DNA from 4 places in the Luteibacter sp. 9133 genome. Region 3 is predicted to be linked to each of the others. Evidence: riboswitches for the same ligand, from Rfam matches in the RefSeq annotation. Region 3 holds a riboswitch; each other region holds the start of a gene.
What was found. A riboswitch is a leader RNA that binds a small molecule or an ion and turns the genes downstream of it on or off. The one in region 3 is predicted to bind cobalamin.
Positions count from the first base shown of each region.

Region 1: another riboswitch for cobalamin. It lies ahead of FA87_RS00010 (TonB-dependent receptor); the one in region 3 lies ahead of FA87_RS06530 (CoA-acylating methylmalonate-semialdehyde dehydrogenase).
Region 2: another riboswitch for cobalamin. It lies ahead of btuB (TonB-dependent vitamin B12 receptor); the one in region 3 lies ahead of FA87_RS06530 (CoA-acylating methylmalonate-semialdehyde dehydrogenase).
Region 4: another riboswitch for cobalamin. It lies ahead of FA87_RS01145 (ribonucleoside-diphosphate reductase subunit alpha); the one in region 3 lies ahead of FA87_RS06530 (CoA-acylating methylmalonate-semialdehyde dehydrogenase).

Region 1 covers NZ_JUHO01000001.1:2,873-7,418, reverse strand. The annotation lists gene FA87_RS00025 (GntR family transcriptional regulator) at 1-6, shown strand, start outside; gene FA87_RS00020 (SIS domain-containing protein) at 20-1,054, shown strand; partial or broken gene nagA (N-acetylglucosamine-6-phosphate deacetylase) at 1,077-2,227, shown strand; cobalamin riboswitch at 2,260-2,492, shown strand; gene FA87_RS00010 (TonB-dependent receptor) at 2,646-4,546, shown strand, end outside.
Region 2 covers NZ_JUHO01000001.1:347,235-351,780, forward strand. The annotation lists gene mgtA (magnesium-translocating P-type ATPase) at 1-193, shown strand, start outside; gene FA87_RS01275 (hypothetical protein) at 312-791, shown strand; partial or broken gene FA87_RS01280 (acyltransferase) at 1,035-2,111, shown strand; cobalamin riboswitch at 2,135-2,370, shown strand; gene btuB (TonB-dependent vitamin B12 receptor) at 2,493-4,370, shown strand; gene FA87_RS01290 (hypothetical protein) at 4,399-4,546, shown strand, end outside.
Region 3 covers NZ_JUHO01000001.1:1,507,419-1,511,964, reverse strand. The annotation lists gene FA87_RS06540 (enoyl-CoA hydratase) at 1-105, opposite strand, end outside; gene FA87_RS06535 (acyl-CoA dehydrogenase family protein) at 102-1,277, opposite strand; gene FA87_RS06530 (CoA-acylating methylmalonate-semialdehyde dehydrogenase) at 1,289-2,803, opposite strand; cobalamin riboswitch at 2,943-3,148, opposite strand; gene FA87_RS06525 (VOC family protein) at 3,260-3,643, shown strand; partial or broken gene FA87_RS06520 (aldo/keto reductase) at 3,752-4,144, shown strand; gene FA87_RS06515 (hypothetical protein) at 4,316-4,504, shown strand.
Region 4 covers NZ_JUHO01000001.1:307,515-312,060, forward strand. The annotation lists gene FA87_RS01145 (ribonucleoside-diphosphate reductase subunit alpha) at 1-1,829, opposite strand, end outside; cobalamin riboswitch at 1,986-2,197, opposite strand; gene FA87_RS01150 (response regulator) at 2,392-4,546, shown strand, end outside.

The sequences.
Region 1 (4,546 bases), 1.5 Mb from region 3:
GACTGACGGACCCTTCTTCATGACGATCCAGCCGCAAGACACCCTGATGTACCGCGAAGCGCACGAGACCGCCGAGGTCGTCGAGCGGCAGCTTGCCCTTAACGAAGCCGTGATCGGCGCCCTTGCCGAGCGCCTGCGCGCGAACCCGCCGCGCATGGTGATCACCTGCGCCCGTGGCAGTTCGGATCACGCGGCGATGTACGCGAAGTACGTGTTCGAGACGCAGCTGGGCGTCGTCACCGCCTCGGCCTCGCCGTCGGTCACCTCGATTTACCACGCCGCGCAGCGCCTCGATGGCGCGCTTTACGTCGCCGTATCCCAGTCGGGCAAGAGCCCGGATCTGGTCCGCAATGCCGAGGCCGCGAAGAAGGCCGGTGCGTACGTCGTGGCGCTGGTCAACGTGACCGACTCGCCGCTGGCGGACGTCGCGGACGTGGTCGTCCCGCTGCACGCGGGCCCGGAAACCAGCGTCGCCGCGACCAAGAGCTATCTCGGCGCGCTGTTCGCGATTCTGCATATCGCCGCCCGGTGGAGTGGCAAGGCCGAGATCGCCGACGCCCTGGCCGCGTTGCCCGCGCAGCTGCGCCAGGGCTGGGATGCCGACTGGTCGTCGCTGACGGAAGGCCTCGTCGATGCGCACAACCTGTTCGTGGTCGGTCGTGGCTTCGGCTTCGCCGGTGCGCTGGAAGCGGCGCTCAAGTTCAAGGAAACCTGCGGCCTGCATGCCGAAGCCTTCAGCGCGGCCGAAGTGAAACACGGCCCGATGGCGCTGGTCGGCCCGGACTTCCCGGTGCTGTTCTTCGCGCAGAACGACGACACGCTCCCGGGCGTGCTCGATGTCGCCGCCGAGTTCCGCAAGCGTGGCGCCAATGTCTGGATCGCCGCGCCGGGTGCGACGGGTGAGGGTGTGCTGCCGCTGGTCGCCACCGCACCGATCGCCGCGCCGCTGATCACGGTGCAGAGCTTCTACCGCGCCACGGCGGCGCTCGCGCTGAAGCGCGGCTTCAATCCCGACGTGCCGCCGCACCTGAATAAAGTCACCGAGACCGTCTGACCGCCACCCTCAAGGAATCGCCATGACCCTCGCCCTCGTCAACGGCCGTGTGCTCACCGACAATGGATTCCAGAGCGGCTTTGCCGTGCTGGTCGACGATGGAAAGATCACCGGACTGGCGCTGCCATCCGACCCGCGCGTGCGCGCGGCGGAGCGCCATGACCTCGGTGGTCGCACCTTGCTGCCCGGCTTCATCGACTGCCAGGTCAACGGCGGGGGCGGCGTGTTGTTCAACGATGCACCGACGGTCGACGCGATCCGCACGATCGGCGAGGCACACGCGAGATTCGGCACCACGGGTTTCCTGCCCACGCTGATCAGTGACGACGCGGAGGTCATGGCGAAGGCCATCGATGCCGTGAACGACGCCGTCGCCCAGGGCGTGCCGGGCGTGCTCGGCATCCATCTGGAAGGTCCCTTCATCGCCCCTGAACGCAAGGGCGTGCACGACCCGGCCAAGTTTCGCATCGCCGATGCCGACGATGTCGCGATGGTCGCGCGGCGCCACGGCGGCGTGACCCTGCTGACGCTGGCCCCGAGCGCGCTTCCGCGGAAGTACTCCAGCAGCTGGTCGCCAACGGCGTCATCGTAGCCGCGGGCCACACGGCTGCCGACTACGAGACCACGCGCCATGCACTGGCGACGGGCGTGCGCGGCTTCACACATCTGTTCAACGCGATGACACCCTTCACCAGCCGCGAGCCTGGCGTCGTCGGTGCCGCGCTCGAAGACCAGGCCAGCTGGTGCGGTCTGATCGTCGACGGCCACCACGTGCACCCGACCTCGCTGCGTGTCGCCATCGCGGCGAAGGCGCCACGGAAGATGATGCTGGTCACCGACGCGATGCCGCCTGTGGGCTCGGACAATCCGAACTTCGTGCTCAAGGGCGAAACCATCACCGTGCGCGACGGCGTCTGCCAGACGGCGGACGGCACGCTGGCCGGCTCCGCGCTGGACATGGCCACGGCGGTGCGCAACACGGTCGACATGGTCGGCGTAGCCTACGATGAGGCCGCGCGCATGGCGTCGACGTATCCGGCCGCGTTCCTCGGCCTCGGCGCCACCCACGGTCATATCGCCGCCGGTTACCGCGCCGACTTCGTCGTGATGGACGAGACCCATACGGTGATCGAAACCTGGATCGGCGGCGAGCGCGTTTACGCCGCGGGCTGATCGGGCGGTCGTGACAGCGCCCCACCCTCCGGTTAAAGTCGCGGGGTTCGGGTGTCCCCGGGGCGTCGCGCCACGGGGATGAAACGGGAAGCCGGTGCGCCGCCTCTGCGGCAAGGCCGGCACTGCCCCCGCAACGGTAAGCGCCCGGGGTCGTCACGGCCCCTCGGACACGGCTTCAGCCACTGCGACAGCGGGAAGGCGCCGGTCCGACACCCCCTCGGGGACGGCGTGAGTCCGGAGACCGGCCCGACGACGCGCCCGTGAGCCATCCCGGGGCGTCGTCCCGTTTCGGGCGATTCGCGGAGGGCGAATCCGGACAGTCATCCGGGTTCCGCCGGTGTGCCGTTCGCCGTATGTCCTCCTCGCGCGCCCTTTGAGCTACGCATTGCCGCGCTATGCGGCGGAGGAAGACCGTTCCATGAAGAAGACCCTGCTAGCGGCAGCCCTGCTGTCGTCGATCGCCGCTGCCCACGCGGCCGACGCACCGGACGCCCTCGATCCCGTGATCGTCACCGCGACCCGCACGGCCACGCCGCTGGACGAGGTACTCGCTCCGGTGACCGTGATCACCCACGAAGACATCGAGCGTCTGCAGCCGCGTAACGTCCAGGACCTGCTCGCCGGGCTGCCCGGTGTGGTCATGGCCAACACCGGCGGTATCGGCCAGCAGACCTCGCTGTTCATGCGTGGCAGCAACTCCTCGCACACGCTGGTCCTCGTGGACGGTGTCCGCGTGGGTACCGTGGGCGCGGGTCTGCCGGCTTACGAGCAGCTGCCGGTCGAGCAGATCGACCATATCGAGGTCGTCCGCGGTCCGCGCTCGAGCCTTTACGGCTCCGACGCGATCGGCGGCGTCATCCAGATCTTCACCCGCCACGGCCAGGCCGGCGAAGCGCCGACCCCGAGCCTCTCGGTCACCGGCGGCAGCCACGGCTACACCGCCGGTCAGGTCGGCGTGTCGGGCGGCACGACCCACGGCTGGTACAACGCCAGCCTCGGAGGCCAGTACACCTCGGGCATCAACGCCTGCCGCATCGGCGCGGGCACGGCGTTCAAGGGCTGCTTCACCGACGAGCCGGACCATGACGCCTATCGCACGTACAACGGCGCGCTGTCGGGCGGTTACCGCTGGGACGACGGCACCGAGCTCACCGGCAGCTGGCTGCGCAGCAAGGGCGATATCGAATACGACGGCGACTATCAGAACCTGACCCGACGCTCGCAGCAGGTCGCCGGCGCGAAGCTGGCCTTCGACGTGCTGTCCGCGTGGCGCATGTCGGTCAGCCTGGGCCAGAACCAGGACCGCGCCGACAACTACCTCAACGGCGCCAACAAGGGCTATTACGACGCGGACTTCAACTACGTCACCGGTGCCGACAAGCTGCGCGTGGGATATCTGTACTCTAAGCGCAATCAGGGTTCCTGGCAGAACGACTTCACGCTGGCCCCGGGCCAGACGCTGAGCGCCGGCGTCGACTACCAGCAGGAAAAGCTGAGCAGCGACACGGATTATCTCAAGGACACCCGCAACAACACGGGCGTGTTCGCGCTCTACCAGGGCGTGTTCGGCCCGCATGAGATCCAGCTGTCGGCCCGCCACGACCACAACACCCAGTTCGGCAACCACACGACCGGCTCGGCCGCCTATGGCTTCCGTTTCGACAACGGCATGAAGGTCACGGCCTCTTATGGCACCGCCTTCCACGCGCCGACCTTCAACGACGAGTACTACCCGTACGGCGTGCCCACGGTGAACCTCAAGCCGGAGAAGTCGCGCACCGCCGAGATCGGCCTGTCGGGTCGTCCGGGCATCTGGAACTGGGCCGTCAACGCCTACCAGAGCCAGGTCGACGACCTGATCGGCTACGACGCGAACTTCCTGCCGGTCAACGTCAGCAAGGCCCGCCTGCGCGGCCTCGAAGGCCAGGTGGGCGCGGACGTCGATGGCTGGCACGTGCGCGGCTACCTGACGCTGCAGCAGCCGCTGGACCGGGACAGCGGGTTCGAGAAGGACAACCTGCTGGCCCGCCGTCCGCGTCGCACCGGTCGCGTGGATCTGGACAAGGACCTGGGCGCGTTGACGCTGGGCGGCTCGGTCTACGCCTCGGGTTACAGCTACGACGACGCGGCCAACACGACGCGTCTGGGCGGCTACACGACCGCGGATCTGCGTGCCACCTGGCACATGGACGATGCCTGGAGCGTGCAGGGCCGGGTCGCGAACGTGGCGGACAAGCGGTACGAGACGGCGGCGTATTACAACCAGCTGGGACGGACGTATTACCTGACGCTGCGGTTCTCGCCGTACGCTGAGGGAGC
Region 2 (4,546 bases), 1.2 Mb from region 3:
GGTACTGGCGCTGACCGTCGCGATCATGATCATCGGCATGTTCATTCCGTACACGGCGATCGGTGCGCGCATCGGCATGCAGCCGCTGCCGGGCATCTACTTCGCCTGGCTGGCGCTCACCCTGGCGTCCTACTGTGTGCTGACCCAGGTGATGAAGACGATCTACATCAAGCGCTACGGCCACTGGCTGTAGGGATCGCGTCCCACAGGACGCGTCGCCCGAACGCTACGATGTGCCCTGGGCGCGGCGGGACAGACCCGCCGCGCCGAACACGGTGTCATGTGTGCTCCTCAACCACGGAGTCACAACGATGCTTCGAAACACCCTCGCTGCCGCTCTTCTCGTCCTGCCGCTGGCGGCTTTCGCCCAGACGCCGCCCGCCGCCGATCGGTACGTCGACATCGTCAACTGGCCGACCGCGGAAGCCGGCCTCGACCGTTTCGCCGGTGTCGAAGCCACGCTCAACGGTGGCTTCGACAAGATCTGCGGCGACACCTTCTGCGAAGGCGAGTTTCACAACCTCCGCCCTATGCAGCTGACCTGTTCGGTCGACGCGACCAAAAGCAGCATGAAGCAGTGCGTGTGGACCTTTGCCGGGACCACCGCTTCGGTGGTCACCAAGTCCGGTGCCGTGCAGGCCGCCGGCAAGCTGTACAAGTGCAAGATCCGTCTGCCGAAGGACATGCTGGTGGAACAGTTCTACGAGGCCATGAAGGCGGACGACGCCCTCAACGCCAAGCTCCCCGGGTCCCGCAATTCCGTTTACGACAGCCTCGTCGGCTGCCTCTGATCCCATCGGGCTATACCGGGAAGGCTTGGTACGACCCGGGCCGCCGGCTCCGCGGAAGCGGCGCCGGCGGCTTCTTGTCGTTGCAGGGGGCAGCCCTGCTGGCGCGCAAGTCGTACCTATATCGATGCCCTGCTCGCCGCGTTGCATCGCGGGCAATGAGCGCGCCCGCGAATCGCCATAAACGCGCCGCGCATCCGCCCGGACGCGCACGCACATTGACGTGACACCCAGGGGATCCCACGCATGAACCGCACACCCGGCCTCGACACGCTGCGCGCGATTGCCATCGCCTGGGTGATGTTGTTTCACAGCTATCTGGTCGGCGGCCTCGGCGATGGCTTCAGCAAGCTGGAATGGTCGGGGTGGATGGGCGTCGACCTGTTCTTCGTGCTGAGCGGCTACCTCATCGGCACGCAGGTGCTGAAGTCCCTGAAGACCACCGGAAGACTCGATTTCCCTGGCTTCTACCGGCGCCGTTTCGTACGGATATTTCCTGCGTTCATCGTCGTGCTGGCGATGTATGCGTTATGGCCGGCATGGCGAGAAACGCCGGGTATGCAGCCGTTGTGGCAATTTCCGACGTTCACCTTCAACCTGTTGTTCGACAACGGCGACAACTATGCGTTCTCCCACGTGTGGTCGCTATGCGTGGAAGAACACTTCTATCTCGTCTTTCCCTTGCTGGCCTTCGCGCTGACGCGCAAACCCGCTCTGTGGAAGTTCATCACCGTATGCGTCGCGGTGGTCGCCGGCGGCCTCCTGTTGCGGGCATGGCTGTGGTCCGATTTGCTGGGACCGGCTCGCGATACGGACATCGGTGCGGGACTGGTCTACCTCCGTTACCTCTATTACCCCACGTGGTCGCGCCTTGATGGGCTCGTCGCCGGTGTCGCCCTGGCGGCGTGCGGGGTGTATCGCCCGCAGTGGATGGCATGGATCCATGCGCGCGCGGGCTGGGTGCTCGGCGCCGCCACCGTTCTCCTTGGCGTCTGTCTGGTCCTTTTCGACGGTGCACGCCCCCTGTTCTGGCCCTGCGTCATCGGCTACCCCCTGCTGTCGCTGGCGATGGGTGGCTTCGTCGCCGCCTTCAGCGGCCCGACCGTCTTCGCAAGGCTGCGGGTGCCCGGTGCCGGATGGCTGGCCGCCGCTTCGTACAGCCTCTATCTCTGCCACAAAGGCGTTTTTCATCTGACGGAGGGGCTGCTCGGTGACGGTCTGGCCGGTCATCGCTTCGTCCGTTTCGCCATCTATGCGTCCGCGACCCTGGCTGGCGGTGCGCTGCTTCACTATGGTGTCGAGCGCCCGTTCCTGCGCTGGCGCGACCGCCGCGTTCATGCTTCGGATACACTACCGCCGCCCAAGGTGATTCCCGGCGTCGCAGCCGGGGATTGAAACGGGAATCCGGTGACCCGCGCGATCCACGAGGTCCGCGTCATTCCGGAGCTGCCCCCGCAACGGTAGGCGAGCCAAAGGTCTGCATGAAGCCACTGTGCCCCGAAAGGCATGGGAAGGCGCCGACCGGCAGGGATTCTCCCTGCGCTCGCAAGCCCGGAGACCGGCCTTCGAGGTAACACCGGACAGGCGGAGGGCCATGTCGAGGGTGGCCGGCCGGCCTTCCGCCATCGGCGATCCCCGCTACCGTCTCCCTGTCTCTCGCCATTCATGCCGCGCGGATGGGCGCGGTAGTGCAGGAGTCACCACGTGTCGCTTCGTATTTCCACCCTCGCGGTCGCCATCGCGATGGCATGCCTCGTTCCCGCCGCGGCCTTCGCCGATGACACCTCCACTGACCTCGACAAGGTCGTGGTCACCGCGAGCCGGACCGAGCAGACCCAGGCGCAGGTGCTGTCCGCCTCCACGGTGATCGACCGTGCCGGGATCGAGCGGCTGCAGCCGCGCTCGCTGGCCGACCTGCTGCGTGCGACGCCCGGTGTGTCCATCGCCAATAACGGCGGCCCGGGCAAGTCGACCTCCGTCTTCATGCGCGGCACCGAGTCCGACCACGTGCTGGTGCTGATCGATGGCGTGAAGGTGGGTTCAGCGACCTCCGGTACGGCGGCCTTCCAGGATATTCCGGTCGACCAGATCGAGCGCATCGAAATCGTCCGTGGCCCGTTCTCCAGTCTCTATGGCTCGGACGCGCTGGGCGGCGTCATCCAGATCTTCACCCGTCGTCCGGAAGGCAGCTTCGTGCCGAACTTCTCCGTCGGCGGCGGCAGCTACGACACCTTGCGCGGCTCGGCCGGCTTCAGCGGACGCGGCGCCAACGGCTGGTACGCGGTGGAAGCGAACCACGACCAGACCGACGGCATCAACGCATGCCGCGGCCGCCCCAGCCCGGGCGGCGGCGGTTGCTACACCTACGAGCCGGACAAGGACGGTTACCGCAACAATGCGCTGTCGCTGAAGGGCGGATGGCGCTTCGACGAGCAGTGGGACGCCGACGTCAATGCCATGCGCACCGAAGGCGCCAACCATTACGACGGCACCAGCAGCAACTTCGCCGACTCGTCGACGCAGGTCGTTGGCGGCCGTCTGCGCTATACGCCGTCGAAGGACGTGAAATTCACCCTCAACCTCGGTCGCAGCGGTGACTTCTCGACCGACTACGAGAACGGCGTCTACGCCGATACGTTCAACACGCATCGCGACGTCGCCTCGGTGCAGGCGGACCTCGGTCACGTCGGTGGGGACGCAGGCCAGACCACGCTCGGTTACGACTGGCAGCGCGATCGCGTCGTCGGCAGCACCGACTACTTCGTCGATGCGCGTCGCAATCACGCGATTTTCGGCCAGTGGCTGCAGGCATTCGGCGACAGCTCGATCCAGGCCAGTCTGCGCCGTGACGAGAACAGCCAGTTCGGCGGCAAGACCACCGGCAGCCTGCAGTACGGCTACATGCTGACGAAGGACCTGCGTGTCACCGGCAGCTACGGCACCGCGTTCAAGGCACCGACGTTCAACGACCTGTACTACCCCGACTACGGCAATCCGGACCTCCGCCCGGAAACTTCCCGCAACTGGGAGCTGGGGCTGCGCGGTACGCCCACGTGGGGTAACTGGTCGATCAATGCCTTCCAGAATCACATCGACAACCTGATCGTCTTCGACTCGAGCCTGACCGGTCCGCTGTTCCCGTTTGGTGGCGCGAACAATATCGACCGCGCACGGATCCGTGGCGTGGAGCTGGCAGCCGACACCACCGTCGCCGACTGGCACCTCTCGGGTAACGCGACGTGGCTGCAGCCGGAAGACGATAGCGACGACGACAGCAAGGGCAACCTGTTGCCACGACGTGCCCGCCGTACCGCGAATATCGACGTCGACCGCTCGTTCGGCGCGCTGAGCGTCGGTGCCAGTGTGTTCGCCTCGGGCTATCGCTATGACGACTCGACCAACCTGCACCGGCTGGGTGGCTACGCGCTGACCGATCTGCGCATCGCGTACGCCTTCGCGCCGGCGTGGTCGGTGGAGCTGGCCGGCAAGAATGTCTTCGATCGCCACTACGAGACCGCGCGTTACTTCAATCAGCTGGGTCGCAACTACATGCTCACGTTCCGTTACCAGCCCCGCTCGTAATCCGTCCCCCCGTACGAGGTACGACCCGATGAAACCCCTGTCACGTCCGTTGTTTGTCGCCATGTCGGCATGGTTCGCGCTGATCATGATCGCCACGCGTTTTCATCACTTCGGCGATGTACTGCATCTTCCCGACGCGTCGATGGCGTTGTTCTTCCTCGGGGGTATCTACCTGC
Region 3 (4,546 bases):
TACCGTCCAGGTGTTGGCTGGCGGGTTGATCAGCGTCACGATGGCCGTGTGGCCTTCGAACGCCAGCCTGAGCCCCGTCCAGTCGGTGTCCTTGTAACCGGTCATCGCAACTCCTCTTCAGTGTTGAGCAAGTGGCGCGCCACGATCACGCGCATGATTTCGTTGGTGCCTTCCAGTATCTGATGCACACGGCTGTCGCGCAGCAACCGTTCGATCGGGTACTCGCGAATATAGCCATAGCCGCCATGGAGCTGCAGGGCGTCGTTGCAGATGTTGAATCCCGCATCGGTGGCGAAGCGCTTGGCCATGGCGCACCACACCGTGGCGTCGTGACTGCGTGCGTCGAGCTTGCGCGCCGCCGTGTGCACCATCTGTCGAGCGGCGACCAGCTGGGTCGCCATATCGGCCAGCTTGAACTGCAAGGCCTGGAACTCGCCCAGCTTGCGCCCGAACTGCCGCCGCTCACCGAGATAACGCCGCGCGGCGTCCAGGGCGCCCTGTGCGGCACCGAGTGAACAGGCGCTGATGTTGATCCGCCCACCGTCCAGACCCTTCATGGCAATCCGAAACCCTTCACCCTCTTCGCCCAGAAGGTTCGACGCCGGCACACGAACGCCGTCGAACGTGATGCCCCGCGTAGGCTGACTGTTCCAGCCGAGCTTGTCCTCCTTACGCCCATACGTAATGCCTTCGGCGTCGGCGGGTACGGCGAACGCACTGATACCACGCGCACCCTCGCCCCCCGTGCGGGCCATGACCACGAGCATGTCGGTAGCGCCGGCTCCCGAGATGAAGGCCTTGCTGCCGTGGAGCACGTACGCGTCACCATCACGCACGGCGCGCGTCTGCAGAGACGCCGCATCGGAACCGGCGCCCGGCTCGGTCAGGCAGTACGACGCAAGCTTCGCCCCACTGCACAGCGTCGGACCCCATTCGGCACGCAACGAAGAACGTGCATGCGTCGCCAGCATCCACGTCGCCATGTTGTGGATACTGATGAACGCCGCGGTGGATGGATCGGCGGCGGCGAGTTCTTCAAACACAATCGCCGCATCCAGCCGGGTCAGCCCGCTGCCGCCGGCCGCTTCGTCGACATACAGGCCGCAGAAACCCAGTTCGCCCGCCTTGCCGATGGCCTCACGCGGAAAGATGCTCTCGGCGTCCCAGTGCGCCGCACGCGGCGCCAGTTCGGATGCCGCAAAATCGCGCGCCGCCTCGCGAAACGCCATCTGCTCGTCGCTGAAGCCGAAACCGTGCCCCATCACAGGAATGTCCATGACGGCCGCCATCACTTGAGACTGATCGTCGTATTGACGCCGTGGCCGCGCGTGTCATCGTCGAACCAGCGCGACGTGATCGTCTTGGTCTGCGTGTAGAACATGACCGCCTGCTTGCCGTAAGGGCCCAGGTCGCCTAGTTTGGACGCGCGCGATCCCGTGAAGGAGAACAGCGGCACCGGCACCGGGATCGGTACGTTGATACCGACCTGCCCCACATCGATGTCTTCCTGAAAGCGACGGGCAGCCGCACCGCTCTGCGTAAACACGGCCGTACCGTTTCCGTTGGGATTGGCGTTGACCAGATCGATCGCTTCGTCCAGCGTGTCGACCGTGAGGACGACCAGCACGGGCCCGAAGATCTCTTCGTCGTAGATACGCATGCCAGGCTTCACGCCCGAGAAAATCGTCGGCCCCACGAAGTTGCCCTCGTCGTAACCCGGCACGCGAAAGCCGCGACCGTCGAGCTCCAGCGTCGCCCCCTGCACCACACCGGCGTCGATCAGGCGCTCCACGCGCTCACGCGCTGCTGATGAGATCAGTGGACCGACATCGGTGCCCGCTTCTATGCCTGCGTTCACCCGCAGCGCCTTCGCTCTGGCGACGATGTCGGGAATCCACTCCCGCGCGTTACCGACCAGCACCGCCGTCGATGCCGCCATGCAACGCTGCCCGGCCGCACCGAAGGCGGCACCGACCATGGCATTGAGCGTCTGCTCCTTGTTGGCGTCGGGCAGAACGACAGCGTGATTTTTCGCCCCCATCATGCACTGCACGCGCTTACCGGCTTGCGATGCACGGTGATAAACGTGCGTACCGACCTTTGTCGATCCGACGAAAGACACCGCCTTGATGTCGACGTGATCGCAGATGGCGTTGACCACCTCCTCGCCCCCGTGCACAACGTTGAGCACGCCCCTGGGAATGCCCGCCTCCTGCGCCAGCTCGACCAGCCGCATGGTGACCATCGGGTCCTGCTCCGACGGCTTCAGCACGAAGGTGTTTCCCGTGGCGATGGCCATCGGAAACATCCAAAGGGGGATCATCGCCGGAAAGTTGAACGGCGTGATGCCGGCGCAGACACCCAGCGGCTGCAGCAGTGTGTACGTGTCCACGCCACCGGCCACGTTGTTGGCCAGCTCGCCGAGTTGCAGATTGCCGATGGCCGCCGCGTGCTCCACCACCTCGAGGCCACGGAACACGTCGCCTTCGGCGTCCGGCAGTGTCTTGCCCTGCTCCGCCGTGAGGATCGCCGCCAGTTCCGCCATGTGTTCGCGGATCAGTTGCTGGTACCTGAGGAAGATGCGGGCCCGCGTCCCGATGGGCGTTTTGCGCCAGGTGGCGAACGCGCGCCGGGCGGCGGCGACGGCCGCATCCACCTCCCGGGACGTGGCGAAGGGTACACGAGCCAGGACGATCTGCGTCGCCGGGTTCACCACATCGCGCCATTGTGGGGTCGCCGACTCGACGAACTCACCGTCGATCAGCAGTTTGACGGTCGCGACATCGGTCGCGGCACGATTCATCTCGTTCATGATGCTTGTCTCCATATCGCTCACCCGCGAAACCGGGCGTGCGTGAGCGAGACAAGTCGGTTCGAGGCCACGGACGCCGCATCGAGCCAGCTCGTCCGGTTGCCCACCGCAACACCCGAGGAAGACACCGCAAGCGGTGCCCACCACGGGCCGGTCTCCGGGCTTGCGAGCGATGCGATCCGCATCACCCCGACACCTTCCCGCGTTGCCGCAGTGGTTCTGAGTCGGGTTTTCTCGCCTACCGTTGCGGGGGCAGCGCCGGCATCGGACCGGCTTCCCGTTTCACCCTGCGCACCGGAATGGCGGCGGCAGGACACCTGTGGCCAGCGGGAGTGTAGGCGGCGACGCGGCGAGCGACACGCTGCGATGCAGTAAAGGCGCCTTGGATGCCGCCACGGATTCCGACTAAGCTGCGCGGATCAGCCGTTCCACGCCCAGGAGATCCTCATGATCGACCACACCGGCGCCACCGTCAGCGACTTCGAGCGCAGCAAGCAGTTCTATACGACCGTATTGGCCTCCATCGGCTATGAACTGATCGTGCACTTCCCCGCCTCGAAAACGGGACGTACCGACGTGGCGGGTTTCGGCGAAGACGGCAAGCCGGATTTCTGGATCTACCAGGGCACACCCAATCAGCCGCCGGTACACGTCGCCTTTCGAGTGAGTTCGCAGCAGCTGGTGCGGCTATTTCATCAGACGGCGCTGGATGCGGGCGCGAGGGACAACGGTCCGCCGGGCCCGCGTTCGCACTATCACGAAGGCTATTACGGCGGTTTCGTGCTGGATCCGGATGGCCACAACATCGAGGCGGTGTTTCACGCCGGCTGATGGAAAATCATTGATGAACTGCCCGCACAGGCTCGAGCCGTTTATCCCACTTAATGGCTGGACCCCCGGTCGGTAGCATGGCGTCATGGCTACCTTCTGGAGATCACCATGAAAAAGCGCGTTCTCGGTAAAAGCGGCCTGGAGGTCTCAGCCCTCGGCTTTGGCTGCATGGGCCTCAATTTCAGCTATAGCCACGCGCTGAGCAGCGACGAGTCAGTCAAGCTCATCCGCGAGGCGGTGGACCTGGGCGTCGATTTCTTCGATACGGCCGAGGTCTATGGCCCGTTCACCAACGAGGAAATCGTCGGTAAGGCCCTTGCGCCGATGCGCGACCGCGTCGTCATCACGACGAAGTTCGGCGTCGCGTTCGATCCGGAAACGAACAAGCAGACGGGTCTGGACAGCCGCCCGGAGAACATTCGCAAGGCCGCCGAGGGATCGCTCAAGCGTCTGGGCATCGAGCAGATCGATCTGCTCTATCAGCACCGTGTAGACCCGAACCGGCGGCAGACCTCCCCCGCACTGACCCTGCTGGTGGATGCGCGACGTTATCGTGGCTGAATCGCCCACAATCCCTTGACGTTTCCGCGATTGACACCATCTCGTAGGTAGCCGAGGATCGAATCAGGCCGCGCCCGGGTCCCGGGGCCGCGCAGCAAGCAGGAGTCACCCATGAGCCAACGTTATCTCGTCCTCGCCGCCTTGTTCGCCCTGGCCGTCGTGTTCTTTCTCGCCGGTTCGGTCACAGGGACGTTGCTGCTCGTCGCCGCTGGCGTCGTGACGGAGACGGCCTTCTGGTTCAATATGATGCAGCAGCGCCGGATGCAGCGGATCAAGGTTCGCGCGCGACGCGATCGCTGAGCCTCCCGTAAGTCGGCGTCAGAAACCCCGCACCGCGGGGTT
Region 4 (4,546 bases), 1.2 Mb from region 3:
CCGTTGGCGGCGCGGGTTTCGTCGAAGCCCGGGTGGGCACCGTCGCGCTCGGCGATCTCGTTGGACATCGACAGCGCGTGGAAATAGATCTCTTCCTGGATGCGCGTGGACAGCTTGCGCGCTTCTTCGGAGTCGAAGGGCAGGCGCAGCTTGAAGAACACGTCCTGCAGGCCCATCACGCCCAGACCCACCGGACGCCACTTCATGTTGGCCGTCTTCGCCGTGGCGATCGGGTAGAAGTTGAGGTCGATGACGCGGTTGAGCTGACGCACGGCGGTGCGCACCGTGGTACCGAGCTTCTCGTAGTCGAACTGACCGTCCACCACGTGGCGGGCCAGGTTGACCGAGCCGAGGTTGCACACGGCGGTCTCGCCCTCGGAGGTGACTTCGAGGATCTCGGTGCACAGGTTGGACAGGTGAATGACGTTTTCCGGACGCGCGGTCTGGTTGCTCGTGGCGTTCGAGCGGTCCTTGAAGGTCATCCAGCCGTTGCCGGTCTGTGCCAGCGAGCGCAGCATGCGGGCGTACAGCTCGCGCGCCTTGATCGACTTGGCAGCCAGGCCCTCGGCCTCGGCCTTCTCATAGGCGGCCTCGAACGTCGCGCCCCAGGTGTCGACGAAGTGCGGCACGATCTTCGGATCGAACAGCGACCAGTCGCCGTCGGTCTCCACGCGGCGCATGAAGAGGTCGGGTACCCAGTTGGCCAGGTTGAGGTTGTGCGTGCGGCGCGCGTCGTCGCCGGTGTTCTCACGCAGCTCGAGGAATTCCTCGATGTCGGCGTGCCAGGACTCGAGGTACACGCAGGCGGCGCCCTTGCGCTTGCCACCCTGATTCACCGCCGCGACCGAGGCGTCCAGCGTCTTCAGCCAGGGCACGAGGCCGTTGGAATGACCGTTGGTGCCCTTGATCAGCGAACCGCGCGAACGGATGCGCGAGTAAGCCAGGCCGATACCGCCGGCGAACTTGGACAGTTGGGCCACGTCGCCGTACTTGGCGTAGATCGACTCCAGGGCATCCTGCGGCGAGTCCAGCAGGAAGCACGACGACAGCTGCTCGTGCGCCGTACCGGCATTGAACAGGGTCGGCGAGCTGGCCAGGTATTCCAGCGACGACAGCATGCGATACAGCTCGAGCGTCTCGGCCACGTCGTTTCCGCCGAGCGCGCAGGCGATGCGCATGAAGAAGTACTGCGGCGTTTCGATGACGAAGCGCTTCGTCGGGTGACGCAGCAGGTAGCGGTCATAAACCGTGCGCAGGCCGAAGTACTCGAAGCGGCGCGAACCGGTCGTGTCGATGGCGTCGTTGAGCTTGCGCGCATTGACCTGGACGAAGTCACGCAGACGCTCGTTGAGGATGCCCAGGTCGAAACCGGTGGAGATCGACTGCGAGAACGACTGGATGTCCTGACCGGATACTTCCTTGTCGACGAAGGCGGCGAGCAGGCGTGCGGCCAGTTGGCCGTACTCCGGTTCCTCGGCGGTGAGCGCCGCGGCGGTACGGATCGACAGCTGGTCGAGTTCCTGCGTGGTGGCGCCATCGTAGAGTCCGCCGATAGTCTTCAGGGCGACGCGCATGGGGTCGACCGCGAACAGGCCGTCGGCGCTGCGGGTCACCGCGCGCACGATCTTGTTCACGTCGACGACTTCCTGGCCGCCGTTGCGCTTGGTGACGCGCATCTGGCCAGGGTTGTGCGGGGGCGTCAGCGCGAACGCCGGCGGCGGGTCGTTGCGGTAGCCGGCGGCAGGCGCCTTGTCCGTGGTGTTATTGGCGGAGACGGCGGCATCGGCCGTCTCGGTGCGCTCGCGCGCGGAAGAATCCATCGTGGTCATTGTCTTGGCTCGCCCCAGGTTCTATCACCCGTTCCCGGTCGGCTGGCTCGTGAGGGATGGGGCTGATGCGGGAAACGGCCGGGGACGGAGCGCGCCGCGAAGGGGCTCCGGTCCGCGACGTGCTTCCCCGCGGAAGCCGTCACCACTATCGAGGCCTCCCGGGCACCGATTGCTGGCAGGTCTTCGGACTCATGGACATGGACCTTTCGGTCCGCCTACCCGTCGCTTCCCAGCCCCCGAAGGACCAGTGCATTGAACGGGATCGTTTCCATTTACCGCTGCGGGGCAGTTCCGGATTCGCACCGGATTCCCTATTAAGTCCGACGGGCAGTCGCGCCTCTCCGGACACCAACGGGACACACCATATAGGCGGGGGTTGGCAGCGTCAACACAAGATGTAGGGTGTCGCCGCTATGTGCTTGATCCGCCGCAAGTGATTTTTTGCAACCCCTTTCCCGTCCCGCGACGAAGAGGACCATGAGGGTTTTGTGAAGATCGTCTACACAAAGCGCATGACCTCTAACCGATAACATCTGCGATCCCTCATAGGATCGCTCGCTAGATGACCTTGACGTTCGCGCTGCAGGAACATGCCCTGGTCACCGATGCGTTCGACGCGCTGCCCTTCGGCTTCACCGCCGTCACGGCGGATGGCGAGCTCCTGTATGCCAATGCCTGGATGACGGCACGCCTCCGCGACGCGGGTGCGTGCGGCTTTCTGACCTGGTGGAATGAGGAAAGCCGGTCTCGCCTCGAGACCGCCTTGTCGCTTGCTGACGCCGGGGGCGTCCGAGAGCTGGCCCTGGGCTCTGTGGAGGGCGCCACCTGGCGGGTCTCGATCGAGCCGTGGCGCGCTTCGGCGCTGGGCCAGGCGTCCTTCGTGGTGAGCATCCGCCCGCTGTCCGGGCAGACCGAGGCCGCGCGCACCATCGAAGAGCGTCGTGTGGCGCTGATCGAGGTCAGCGACATCCTCCGCGAAGTCGAAGATCCCGCCGAGATCGCCTACCGCGTGGCCGAGGTACTCGGCCGCGCGCTTCATGTCAGCCGTGCGGGCTATGGCTCGGTGGACACGATCGCGGAGACCATCACGATCGAGCGCGACTGGAACGCGCCGGGCATCGTCACGATCGCCGGTGTCCTCAACTTCCGTGAATACGGCTCCTACATCGACGATATCAAGGCCGGCCGTACCGCGGTCGTGTCCGATGCGTACAAGGACCCGCGCACGATCCATACGGCGGACGCGCTGGCGTCGATCAGCGCCACCTCGTTCATCAACATGCCGGTGACCGAGCGTGGCGGCACGGTGGCGCTGCTCTATCTGAACCACGAAAGCCCGCGGGAGTGGCCGGAAGAAGAGATCGACTTCGTCCGCGAGGTCGCCCATCGCACGCGCGTCGCGGTGGAGCGCCGTCGCGCCGAGGCCGAGCTGCTCGAGTTCGCGCACAGTCTGGAGCGTCAGGTCGCCGAACGTACGCTGGAACGCGACCGCATCTGGCGCCTGTCGAGCGACATCCTCGTCGTCGCCGACACCGACACCCGCCTGCTCTCGGTCAACCCGGCGTGGACCGCGATTCTCGGCTGGAGCGAGCGCGACACCATCGGCCGCTCCTATCTGGACTTCGTGCATCCGGACGACACCGGGCGCACTGGTGAGGAAACCGAGCAGCTGGCCGACGGTGTGGCTACGCTCCGTTTCGAGAACCGCTACCGCACCGCGGACGGTGGCTTCCGGCACCTGTCCTGGCGGGCGGTCCCGAGTGAGGGCATGATCTTCGCCGTGGCGCGTGACGTCACCAGCGAGCGCGCACGCGACGCTGAACTGGATGCCGCCCAGGAACAGCTGCGCCAGGCGCAGAAGATGGATGCGATAGGCAACCTGACCGGTGGCGTCGCGCACGATTTCAATAACCTCCTGCAAGTCATCAGCGGCAATCTGCAGCTGCTTGGCGCGGATGTGTCGGGCAACGAACGGGCCGAGCGGCGCGTCGCCAATGCGATGGCCGGCGTCACCCGTGGCTCCAAGCTGGCCGCCCAGTTGCTCGCCTTCGGCCGGCGTCAGCCGCTCGCGCCCAAGGTCGTCAACATCGGTCGCTTCATCCGCGACATGGACGAACTGTTGCGCCGCGCGCTCGGTGAGGCCATCGAGGTCGAGACCGTCATCGCCGGTGGCTTGTGGAACACGCTGGTCGATCCGTCCAATGTCGAGAACGCGCTGCTGAATCTCGCGATCAATGCACGCGACGCGATGCACGGGCAGGGCAAGCTCACCATCGAAGCCGGTAACGCCTTGCTCGACGAGGCCTATGCCACGGCACACGGCGACCTGCGTCCGGGCCAGTACGTCATGCTCGCCGTGACCGATACCGGTACCGGTATTCCGCACGACATCCTCGACAAGGTGTTCGATCCCTTCTTCACGACCAAGCCGGAAGGGCGTGGAACGGGCCTTGGCCTTTCGATGGTCTACGGCTTCGTCAAACAGTCCGGCGGCCACGTCAAGATGTATAGCGAGGCCGGTGAAGGCACGACGGTCAAGATCTACCTGCCGCGTTCGACGCAGAGCGAAGATCGCGTGGTAGCCATCGAGGAAGAAGCGGTGCGCGGCGGCGACGAAACGATTCTCGTCGCCGAGGACGACGAAGCCGTGCGCGAGACCGTGGTCGGCATGCTGGGTGAACTCGGCTATCGCGTGCTCAAGGCGCGTGACGCGGAGA